Regions from separate parts of the Brevibacillus sp. FSL K6-6036 genome, predicted to be linked through region 2. Evidence: predicted binding sites of a transcription regulator. Region 2 holds the regulator's gene; each other region holds the start of a gene.
What was found. The regulator Rex, encoded in region 2, represses fermentation and respiration genes when NADH is low (regulators of the CRP and FNR family bind a similar motif). The targets are predictions, from matches to a motif close to TTGTGAAATATTTCACAA.
Positions count from the first base shown of each region.

Region 1: the regulator Rex is predicted to act here: its motif matches at 2,097-2,114, upstream of NST37_RS02830 (cytochrome ubiquinol oxidase subunit I).
Region 3: the regulator Rex is predicted to act here: its motif matches at 2,119-2,136, upstream of NST37_RS02380 (hemerythrin domain-containing protein).

Region 1 covers NZ_CP150173.1:517,874-521,894, reverse strand. The annotation lists gene NST37_RS02835 (cytochrome d ubiquinol oxidase subunit II) at 1-718, opposite strand, end outside; gene NST37_RS02830 (cytochrome ubiquinol oxidase subunit I) at 740-2,053, opposite strand; gene NST37_RS02825 (class I SAM-dependent methyltransferase) at 2,429-3,175, shown strand; gene NST37_RS02820 (hypothetical protein) at 3,400-3,570, opposite strand; SAM riboswitch class I at 3,863-3,967, shown strand.
Region 2 covers NZ_CP150173.1:2,325,294-2,329,314, reverse strand. The annotation lists gene NST37_RS11700 (amidohydrolase) at 339-1,637, opposite strand; gene NST37_RS11695 (redox-sensing transcriptional repressor Rex) at 1,653-2,276, opposite strand; gene NST37_RS11690 (MBL fold metallo-hydrolase) at 2,293-3,192, opposite strand; gene dinG (ATP-dependent DNA helicase DinG) at 3,234-4,021, opposite strand, start outside.
Region 3 covers NZ_CP150173.1:424,418-428,438, reverse strand. The annotation lists gene NST37_RS02385 (MFS transporter) at 1-1,270, opposite strand, end outside; gene NST37_RS02380 (hemerythrin domain-containing protein) at 1,600-2,094, opposite strand; gene NST37_RS02375 (Crp/Fnr family transcriptional regulator) at 2,268-2,972, shown strand; gene NST37_RS02370 (hypothetical protein) at 3,139-3,327, opposite strand; gene NST37_RS02365 (Rieske 2Fe-2S domain-containing protein) at 3,317-3,844, opposite strand; gene NST37_RS02360 (4Fe-4S dicluster domain-containing protein) at 3,969-4,021, opposite strand, start outside.

The DNA.
Region 1 (4,021 bases), 1.8 Mb from region 2:
GGAACAGCCAGCTGATGTCCATCATCTTGTCAAAATGCTCCGGGTTGTGCCAGTGAATGGAAAGGAACACCAGGAAGCTGGCGAAGATCGTCGGCAGGCTCCAGGCAATCGCAAAGGAACGAAGCAGCTTGACCGCGGCTGTGTCTTTTGCCCGGTCCGCATAAAAGGTCAGGAAGCTCGCGCTGATGTACAGCACGCTCACCAGCGCAAGGGCTACGACCGACCACGAATACGAGCTGGTCAAAAGCTTGCCCATATTCAGGACGATTTCTCCGCCAGCCATCTGCTCGATATAGCCCCCTTCGGAAATTGTCAGGACCGTGGACAGGGAAGCCGGGATAAACAGCCCGGTCACGCCGTAGACGAACAAGTAGGCCGTGCTGTTGCGCGCTCCGTAATGGGCAAAGGCGTAGAACGACCCCCGGAGCGACTGCAGGACGAGAAAGATGCTGCCCGGTACAAGCAAGGCTGTTCCGTAGTAATACGCCGTATCCGGGAAAAACCCGATGAGCCCGACCATGAAGAAAATCAAAAAGACGTTCGTGACTTCCCACACAGGCGACAAATACCGTTCAATGATCGCGTTGACGATATGATCCCGCCGCGTGACTTTGCAGAAAAACGAGAAGAACCCCGCTCCGAAGTCAATCGACGCAATAATGATATAGCCGTACAAAAAGATCCACAGCACCGTAATGGCCAATGTTTCCAGAGCCATGTCGCATACCCTCCCTTCCCGCTACTTCAGCTCGGCTTCAATCGGCTTGTTCTTGAACATCCGCTTCAACACAAGCGAGCAAACGATGGCCAAAAATGCGTACAGAAGACTGAACATCACCAGCATCTCACCGACGTTGTCCGCCGTCGTAGCCGCGTGCTGCGTTTTCATGTAGCCGACGAGAATCCACGGCTGCCGCCCGATCTCCGAAAAAATCCAGCCCAGCTCGATGGCGAGAATTGAAAGCGGCGCTCCCCAGAAAATCGCATGCAACAGCGGCCTCGGGACGTTCCCCTTTTTCCAGCGGCGAACAGCAAAATAGAGAAGCGGCACAACCAGCATGTACATCCCGATCGCCACCATGCCGTCAAAGAAGTAGTGGATAACCAGAGGCGGCCAAAGCTCGCGAGGAATTTGATCCAGCCCCATCACTTCGCCGTTTGGCGAACCGGTCGCGAGAATGCTGAGCGCATAGGGCAGCTTCACGGCTCCCTTCACTTCAAGCGTCTCCCGGTCCAGAACGCCGCCAAAGATCAGCTCGGCCTGCGGCTTCGTCTCAAAGTGCCATTCTGCTGCCGCCAGCTTGGCCGGCTGGTATTTGGCCAGGTACTTTCCGGCAAAATCGCCGTACAGGGCCGTCCCGAAGGAAAAAAGCAGCGCCAGGGCCACCGTGAAGTGAAGCGCTTTGCGGTAGTACTCGTGACGGTTGCCTTTGAGCAGCTTCCATGCAGCGATGGCGGCAAGGATAAAAGCAGAAGTTGCATACGAGGACAGAATCATGTGCCCCGCCTTTGTCGGCGTAGCCGGGTTGAACATGGCCGTGAGCGGCTGCACGTCGACGATAGCGCCATTTGCGAGCGTAAAGCCCTGCGGCGCATTCATAAACGCGTTCACCGTCATGATGAAGAAGGCAGAGGCCGTCGAGCCAATCACGACCGGGATCGAGAACAACCAGTGGATATACGGATTTTTAAAGCGGTCCCAGGTATACAAATAGATCCCCAGGAAAATCGCTTCAAAGAAAAAGGCAAACGTCTCCAAAAACAGCGGCAGCGCAATCGCCTCGCCGGCCACCTTCATGAAGCTTGGCCAAAGCAGGCTGAGCTGAAGCCCGATACAGGTGCCTGTCACGACACCGACCGCAACGGTCACGGTAAAGCCCTTTACCCAGCGGCGGGCCATCAGCGTGTACATTGGATCTTTGCGCCGGATGCCCAGCCATTCGGCAATCGAAATGATTACGGGAATGCCTACGCCCATAGCGGCAAAAATGATGTGAAACCCAAGCGTCAACGAGGTCAAGATACGAGCCAGCATCGTGTTGTCCAGTTCCATACGTTGTCTCCCCTCCCGAAAACAACATTTTCACAGTGGTTATATGTGAATGTGATCACAATCCTCTTTATCATATGGCTTGTGCATGCATTATGCTGTGAACAACGAAGGACGAATTGGTTACGGAAAAACGGCGAATTGGTTACGAAAATAAGGCGATGCTCGGTCATCGGCCAAAGCGCCTCTGCTGTGGTATGATTTGAAGCAACGAAACGGAAAAGGAGTGGTTGGGATGTCCGCATTTTGCACGTGCTCTTTTACTCGTATTCAAGAGGGATGGGGATCATAACTTCTTGTCTTCATTCAGAAAATTGTTTCCCTGTCCCCTCTTCATCTGAATGAACAGAAAGCAGGACAAACAGGGGGAATTTGATCATGAGCATGGAGATTTTCTTTGACATTCACAGCAATCTGCCCCGGGAAGGCCCCGGAAACAATGATTCGACCCGAAAAGCTTTTTCGTATGTCAAAAACATTCCGGGCGATGCTCGCATTCTCGATGTTGGCTGCGGTCCGGGCATGCAGACCATGGAGCTGGCAAAGCTTTCGGACGGCCCGATAACGGCAGTCGATACGCATCAGCCGTTTCTGGACGAACTGGCCCGGCGAGCTGCGGAAGCAGGGGTTTCCCATCGGATAACGCCTGTAAATGCCTCGATGTTTGCGTTGCCCTTTGAGCCTCTTTCCTTTGACGTGATCTGGTCGGAGGGAGCGATCTACATCATGGGCTTTGGCGAAGGGCTGCGGGCATGGCGTCCTCTGCTGAAATCAGGAGGATACCTGGCTGCAACAGAGCTTTGCTGGCTTCGGGATGAACGTCCTGACGAAGTGGAGCGGTTTTGGGCTGAGGCTTACCCGAGCATGAAAACGGTTGAACAAAACCTGCGGATAATCGCTGAGGCAGGCTACACCTTGCAGGAGCATTTTGTTCTGCCGGATTCGGCCTGGTGGGATGACTACTATGAACCGATGTGTGAGCGGATCAGTCATCTGCAGGATCGGTACAAGAACGACCGGGACGCGCTCGCGACGCTGAAAGAAGCCAGCCGGGAAGTTGAGCTGTACCGAAAGTATTCCAGCTATTACGGCTACGTGTTTTACGTGATGCAAAAGACAGATTAATGGATTGGGGCACGCCGCTATTAACAGGCAAAGGGAGAGCTTGTCATGCTCTCCCCTTGCCAAATTCCAGACTTGCTTGCACTTTACTTGAACTCTGCTTGATACTTCGCTTGAGCTTTGCTTGTACTTTGTTCATCTCTTGGGCTGCAACGGCTATTTATCCCTGCCATTCTCCGGACAAAGCCAGTTCCAATAGTCCGATTCACTCTATGTTGACCCGTCACCTACTCCTTTTTTTCCGGCAGCTTGTCCCATACGACGATGATCAGCGTTGCGATCGGGCCCAGGAAAAGCGACAAAAAAAACCAGTTGCGCCCGCTCCGATTCTTTCCCTGCGCCAATCCCGCATTGATCAAGGACAAAGTTCCCCAGCCTACTACAAACTCGTTCTCCATGGCTTTTTCCCCTCCTCCTGATTGTTATTGTAAGGCAAACCGGAAAATCCAGCAGCAGCACCGGGAACAGAAGGGTTCTTCAGCCCCTGCTCCTCTCCATGGCTTGCTGTTCTACGTGTCTGCGTTCTATATGGGCGAGCGTTTTAAAGCTGCTGCCACCGCCATATACGGAGTATGCAATTGCAGCGTTCTCGAAATCACAGAAAAACCACCCATTTAGTCGGAAATTTGATTGACCTTCCGAAATTGTCCCCTTATAATACCAAATAAGCACTATAAGAAAATTGCAAACATTTCATCAAGAGTGGTGGAGGGACAGGCCCGATGAAACCCGGCAACCTGCGCAAGGACGCATGGTGCCAAATCCTGCAGAATCGCTGATTCTGAGAGATGAAACCGCCCGGCATGTCCGAAGCCTTCCCCTCTCAGGAGAAGGCTTCGTTTTCTTTAT
Region 2 (4,021 bases):
AATTCTGGGAAGGTTTTAGAACAGGACGGAAAACTTGCTAAACATACGACCCGGCACCTGGGCCATACTACAGATACACCCCGAGGAGGTGAGCGCGTGAAGCTGTCAAACCAAACGACATCTCCTGACCTCTTAGGGTCTATGCTGCAGGATTATCGCGTCTCCTGGGCAGCATTGTCTTCACCTCTAAGAGCATCGTCTCACTCATCCCCACTGGAATTTCGCCATACCTCGCTTGCGGAAGTATGGCGAAAATAAGTCGGCATGGTGACCAATCAAAATCCCTCTACCTACACCTACAACCTTTCTCCTGTCCCCCATGACAGGAGCCTTTTCCCTTATCGCTTCAATTGCTGAAACATCCGGTTGGCTTCAAAAATAACGCGCTCCTCGTCGACGGTGAGAAGCTCTCTGTTGCGCATCAGGAAAGAACCGGCCACAATCGTATCCTTAACATCGCGGCCATTTGCTGCGTACACGACATGGGACACGGGATCATGAGCCGGATGGAAATGCGCCTGATGACTGTCAAGCACAATCAAATCCGCTTGTTTCCCAGTCTCGATCGTTCCGAGTGTATCCGGCTGGAATACGCCCTCTGCGCCATAACGGGTTGCCATGCGCAGCGCTTCCTCGGCTGGAACTGCGACGGGGTCGTTGTTTACGCCCTTGTGCAAAATGGCAGCCAGCTTCAGCTCCTCAAACAGGTTGAGGTTGTTGTTGCTCGCGCTGCTGTCTGTTCCGAGGGAAACGTGAATCCCTTTTGCCAGCATTTTCGGTACTGGCGCCACTCCACTTGCCAGCTTCAGGTTGCTGACGACATTATGCGATACCTTCACGTGATAGTTTGCCAAGACGTCGATCTCTTCATCCGTGAGGTGAACGGCGTGGGCGAGCAAAGTTGGACGATTGAAGACACCCAGCTTTTCCAGGTGAGCAACCGGGCGAACCCCATAATCCTTTACATTCTGACCAACTTCCCACTCCGTCTCCGACATGTGGATATGGATCGGCAGAGACAGCTCCTCCGCTTTTTCCACAATTTGTGTGATAAATTCCGGTGGGCAAGTGTACGGAGCATGTGGAGCCATCATGACGGTCACGCGTCCATCCGCCTGGTTATGCCATTCACGGGCGAAAGAAACGGCATCCCGCAGCTTTGCCTGACGCTCTTCCTCGGAGCAAAGGCCGATCATTCCGCGGCAGAGACGCGCTCTCATCCCGGACGCTTGCACGGCTTTTGCCACTTCATCCATATGATCATACATATCGACGAATGTCGTCGTACCGGTCCGAATCATTTCGATAAGGGATATGTATGTGCCCCATTTCACATGCTCGGACGTGAATTGTGCCTCCAGCGGCCACATTTTGTCTTCGAGCCACTGCTGGAGCGGCAAGTCATCCGCATAACCGCGGAGCAGCGACATTCCTGCGTGCCCGTGTGTATTGATGAAGCCTGGCAGCACATAATCCCCTTTCAGATCAATCACTTCGTCATAGCCGGAGAGATCATCGGGGGTCGGACCGACGTACGTAATACCCGCTCCTTCAAATCCGACAGCTCCGTCCTGAATCACTTCATTTTGGTCATTTGCGGTAATTACCGTTGCATGGGTCAATATGGTCTTTTTCATCGTTACACTCCATTCTTACGTCAAGTAATAAGCAAGGCTCTGCAAACTGGATGTCACATCGGCATAGTGGATCCTGACATCGCGTTCGGTGCGAATCGTGGTGGGAGCAAAATTCAAAATCCCTTCAATCCCGGCCTCAAACAGCAGGTTGGCGACCGACTGGGCCGCCGCTGCTGGCACTGTTAGGATGGCAAGACGAATTTTCTGCTCTTTCACGGTCTGAATCAGCTCTTCCAGTGGCTGAATGGTGATTCCCGCGAGCACTTTTCCGCATTTGGCCGGGTCATTGTCAAAGATAGCCGCAATCCGCATGTAATCCTCTACCTGCGCATTGTAATTGCTAATGGCGTGTCCCAGATGCCCGGCCCCGATCAGCGCCACGCGAATTTCCTCGCTCAATTTTAAGATCTGACGGATTTTTTCTACCAAATAGTTCACGTCATAGCCGATGCCCTTTTTGCCGAAATCCCCAAAGGAAGAGAGATCTTTTCTGATTTGGGCAGGGTTGACGTCGAGATTTTTGCCCATCTGCTGGGAGGACACCGTCGTCACGCCCACTTGCTGCAGATAGCTTAGGTAGCGCAGATAAATCGGCAACCGGCGCACAACCGCTTCCGAAATCTTTTCACTTTTGGCCACGTACGGTCGATCCTCCTTACTTTTTTCTTTTCAAAACGCGATAATCCTTTCCATTGGAGAGGATCGTGATGGTTCCGTTCTGACTGGTAATGTAGGTCTCAACCCAGGATTCGCCGAGCCGCTCCAGCACTTCTTCCTGGCCATCCTTTAGCTTTTCTCTCGGCTTTCCGGTTAAAATGACCGCCACTTGCGGATCCACCTTGCTCAAAAATGGCTGCGAGGAAGCCTGATTGCTGCCTTGAGCAGCAACCTTCAAAACCGCTGCTTTCAATTGATCTGCGTGTTTCTCAAGCAGCCTCTCCTCGGCCTTTTCATTCATCGCACTGGCGAAGAGAAAAGACAACTTGTCATGCCGCAATTGAAAGACAAGGGAGTTGTCTTGCGGAGACAGGAACAGCGGTTCACTCGGGTGCAGGACCTGGAGCATCACATCTTCGTCCAGTCTGATTGCTTCTCCGTCAGTAACAGTCACTGCCTTTTTTGCTGCTTTGAGCGGGGCCGCGTTGCGAATCGAAGACTCAATCGGACGGGGCAAAATGACGTTCTCTACAAGCACCCGCTCCACAAGAAAAGCGAAGCCCCCTGCGTGCCCCGGCAAATCATTTGTCAAGACCACGTAATCCAACCGGGTAATTTTCCGTTCGGTCAGCGCCGCAAACAAGCGGGGCCAATCCTCAGCGCTTCCGGTATCAACGAGCATGTTTTTTCCATTCGGCAATCGAATCAAGGTTGCTTCCCCGTGCGGCAGCTCCAGATAGTGGATGACAAGCCCGATGAATTCACTCTCGTCTTCACTTGCGAACGGATCTTCTACTTTTACCGCCTTTTGCAAGTGGTTGTCGATCGAGCAGCCGGGTATCAAAAGCATTGTGACAGCCAACACCAACAGCCAAGCTCTTCCCGCTTTCCACAGCATTTATTTTATCACCTATATCCCTGTGAGACTATTGATTCATTTTATGAATCAGACAGGGATTGCATGCCCCGAAGAAACGGAGCGATGTCTTCGCGCAGGGTTGTCCAGGGGCCTGTTCTCGTATCGAAAGGTGGGAGCGATTTGAGAAACGAGCGTCCGTAGCGGGATTCCACGATGCGTGTATCAAGCACGACAACTACACCGCGATCGTCCTGGTGGCGGATCAGTCTTCCGACCCCTTGTTTGAATTGGATGACAGCCTGAGGCAAAGCGATCGACATAAACGCGTTTTTGCCCTGCTCTTTTACCTGCTCTGCCCTCGCCTGATAAATCGGGTGGTTCGGCGGAGTAAACGGAAGGCGTACAATCACCAGACAGCTCAATGCCTCGCCCTGGATATCTACCCCTTCCCAGAAGCTGCTCGTCCCCAGGAGAACGCTGTTTGTTTCTCTCTGGAACATGCGCACCAGCTTTGTCCGGTTGTTGCTGTCGATTCCGTGTCCGAGCAGTGTATAAGGCTCGTTGTCCAGTTGTTCCTTCAAGCCTTGGTACACCACACGCAGCATCGAATAGGAGGTGAACAGGATCATTGTCCGGCCGCCTGCTGCCCTGATGGCATCCACGCATCCCTGAATCACGGCCTCGAGGTACTGCTGCTCGCTCTCTTTGCCCAATGTAGGCAGATCGGATGGAATCAGCAGGAGCCCTTGCTTTTCATAACAGAACGGAGACGGCAGCTGGAGTGTTCGGACGCGCTCCTCTGGCAGCCGGTCGAGCCCCATCCTTTCCAGAATATATGAAAAGCTGTCTTTGACTGTCAGCGTCGCCG
Region 3 (4,021 bases), 1.9 Mb from region 2:
TAGACACATCTTTTTCCAATGTTAATTCGTGAAATGATTTCACGCGTAGCTGTAAAAATGGGGTGAACCATAATGTACAAGCCGAAGCTAACAATCCAATGCCACCCGCAAATAAAGCGAACCGTAAACCCATTGCTCCCCCGATCATCCCTCCCATTAACGAACCAAGAGGTAAAGAACCCCACGAGATAAATCGAAATGTAGCGTTCACGCGACCTTGCAGGGCATCGGGTACAATTACTTGACGTAAACTGATGGTACTAATGCTAAACATTGAGACCCCCATTCCGAAAAGAAGCTGTCCGAGCATCATAATCAACGCAATACTTAATTCTGATCCTACTGCTAATGGAGCAAGCAAACCGCCACTTGCTGCGATCGTAGCGGAACCCACAATTGTCGGACCTACTCCAAAACGATGTACAGCCCTTTGGGCAAGCAGAGAGCCAAATAGGTACCCTACTCCTAGCGTTCCATAAATGATGCCGAGAATGCTCGCACTGATTTTGAGTTCCTGCGATGCATATAGAACATAAACACTAAAAATAACATTCCAGGAAAGGTTAAAGACTGTTGAGCAGCGCACCACTCCCCACAGCAACGGTTTTGTGTAAACCGTATGCAGCCCTTCTTTCATTTCCAGCCACATGTTTTTTGGTTTTTTCGCATCTGTCACGACTTTCTCCAACTTGCGAATCCGGGCTATGTACACAGCGGATACAAAAAAGGATACCGACGTGAACAATATTGCAAAAGGAGCGGTGATTACCTGTTCCAATCCACCTGATAAACCCGGCCCAGCAATTTGTGCGGCAGATTTACTTGTCTCTAGTTTGCTATTTCCATCAACAAGCTGCTCCTTGCTCACGACGGAAGGCAAAAAGGATGTATAGGCAACATCAAAAAAGACAGTACAGATACCCACTATGAAGGCTATTAAATATAGAACTGTCATATTCAGGAATCCAATCAAGGCTGTCAGCGGCACAATGAGCAGTAATGCACCCCTGACAAAGTTAGCGGCGACAAGAATGGGGCGCCGGGGAAATCTGTCTATCCATACACCAGCGAGCAAACCGAAAATGATAAATGGCGCATACTCGGCAAAACCAAGCAACCCCATTTGCATGGGACTGGCCCCTAAATAGAGAGCTGCCACTAATGGCATTCCTAATAATGCTACCTGAGTCCCAAACTGTGATGCAGTTTGCCCAATCCAGAGCCTGCGAAAATCTGTGTTCGTTAACAATCCTTCTGCCTTGTTACTCATGCTCGTTCCCCCATTTTCGTCACAACTCATTGCCATTCAAATTTGCATTTTTAGTATAGGGGAACTTACGTTTCAAGATCTTGCGCTTTCATTATCACAAAATGTTGGATGATTCATTTTGTTATGAAGGCCTTTGTCTGCACTTTTCGTTTATAATGCCATACCATTTACTCCTCGGTTCCGCCAGTATCTTTCCGAGTCTGCAACATTATTTTCTTCGAACAGCTCCGACAATCTCCTGTACCCTGCTTGCGACTCTTATGAATAACGGCAAAAAGCCCGTCCCTTGCATAACCGGTACGGGCTGATTCAACCTGTATCATCTCACGTTATTTTCTGCCTACCTTTTTCAACACGGCTTCCCTTTCGTTTTCATGCAGCAATTGATTGGCCATCGGAATTAACATCAGATTTTCTTTGCTCAGGTGGTCCAAAACGAGCTGCCACGCCTCACGCATCAAGGCAATCAGCCGGTGGCTGCTCTGTTTGGTCTTTTGACAGCATTCCGTTTCAGATTGAAGCTGCAGAAGGGTGGCGCGAATCCGTTCGTGCTCCTTTTTCATTGCAGAGACCGGGTGAACAAGGGTAAGGTTCGCTTGTGTGATCAGAGGAAACAAAATCTCTTCCTCTTCCGTAAAGTGGTGGAGCATATTTTGCACCAGGTCGGCTGTAAGGGCCACAATCTGCTCTTCCTTCTCCGCATCCCAATTGGAACCGGAGTATAGGAGTTTTTTCAGTGTTTCTAGCTGCTGCAACAAATGGTCGTGTTCCCCGCGAAAATATCGCAGCAATGTCGCACATTCCCCCCTTTCCACAACATTCATGATAGACCCCGTTCCTCGCCTCCATAGTGAGGATCGTCACAATCTGCTCAAAAATACATGATTTTTCTTGAAATGTGACTGTAGTCACTGCATTTCCACAGCTCCATCCGATAGAATGGTTTGGACTACTCAACAAGTATCGACGTCTGCTCGTATGAAATGGGGGAGCGCGATTGGCTAAAAGCCTTACCTTTGTCCAGCAGATCTCGCCTGACTTCCTGGCGAGGCTGTATACTCTCGCCACGGAGAGAAATTTCCCGGCCGGAGCCGTTCTCTACATGGATGGCGACCCTGCTGAATACCTTTATCTCATCTCGTCCGGGCAAGTAAAGCTGACGAAGACCACGGTTGATGGAAAAGAGCTTACCCTGCAAGTATTCGGTTCAGGCGAGCTCGTCGGGTTGGCCGGCTTGTTTGAAGCAGAGCTGGTCCACACTGCCAGCGCGGCCATACTGGAAGACGGAGCGGTCCGAGTGATCCCGCGCGCTGGCCTGGAACAGATTCTGATAAAAAACGGGGAGTATTGCGTAGACTTCATGCGTTGGATGGGAATCATGAACCGGCGCATGCAATCAAAATTCCGCGACCTGTTGTTGAACGGAAAAGTCGGCGCCTTGTATTCCACGTTGATTCGCATGTGCAATACTTACGGAGAAGAGCGGTCCGAGGGCATTTATATCAATCTTTCTTTGACCAACCGTGACCTTGCTCATTTTATCGGCTTGACCAGAGAAAGCGTAAACCGGATGCTGTCAGACCTGAAGAAGCAGCAAGTGATTGATTTGCTGCCGCATGGACATATCCTGATCAAGGATCTGACCTATCTGAAGGAAACGATTTGCTGTGACGATTGCCCGCCGGAAATTTGCCAAATATAGCTGCAAGCAAAAAGCACCCTGCCGTCTCCATTGGCAGGGTGTTCGATTGCCTGGCAAGCCGCTGTCTGTCTCTTGCGACTCTCTACTGACGCACTTTTCGGCTCAGTTCTGACCTATTCTAACTCAGTTCTGACTCACTAAACTGACTCACTTCTGACTCTTTTTCCTACTCCCGCCCCCGCTCTCGCCGATAAATCATATATGCAAGCGGAAACAGCAGAAGATTGACAACTGAAAGCATAACGCTCACTTCATATCGCTCGGCGAAGTACATATTTACCGTATACTGCGTACAAATGATGCTTCCCAAAAGCACCAAAGCCAGCAGGATGATGCCTCTGACATTATGTTTCATACGGTTTCACCCCGATTGCGTAAATACTTCCCCCTTCGATCTCCAGCTCTATTTCGGGCAGCGCCCTTCTCGGCGGCCCGGCTAACGGTTCGCCGGTCATGACGTCAAATTTGCCGTGATGGCACGGGCAGAGCAGCTCGTTTTTTTCTGTACTCCAGAAAACCGGACATTTTAAATGGGTGCAGGCATTTTGATAGGCCCTCCACTCGTCCTCTCCTACCCGTACGAGCAATGCCCCTTCGTGGTCGCTTGGATAGAAGAATTCTACTGCCTCCCCAGTTTTCACAGCTCCCGCTTCGACGATCTTTTTCCGGGGGTATTTCTCGCTTCCCGGCGCCAGCAATTGTTTGGCAGCCAGCGTCCCCCAAGGCAATGTGGAGACTGCGAACAATCCGACACCGCCCAGCACCGTTTTCATAAAAGCCCTGCGGTCCAGCGAACGTTCATTCGACCGATGGATATTGTGCGTATAATTGTCGTCCCGCTCCGGCACGTTCCTTCTTTTGTCGTCACTCATCCTGTCCTTCCCCCTTTTCAAAGCAATCGTTCCGTTCGGCTCTGTTGCCTGGCAGCCGCCGCACTCAAGGACTTCAAGCAGCGCTTGTCGTCTTGTCGCCTATACCGCGAACCGCACCATGCGGCTAAAAGAGCTTCTCCCTTCCCTGCAGAATGCCTGGCAAGCTGATCCTCACGT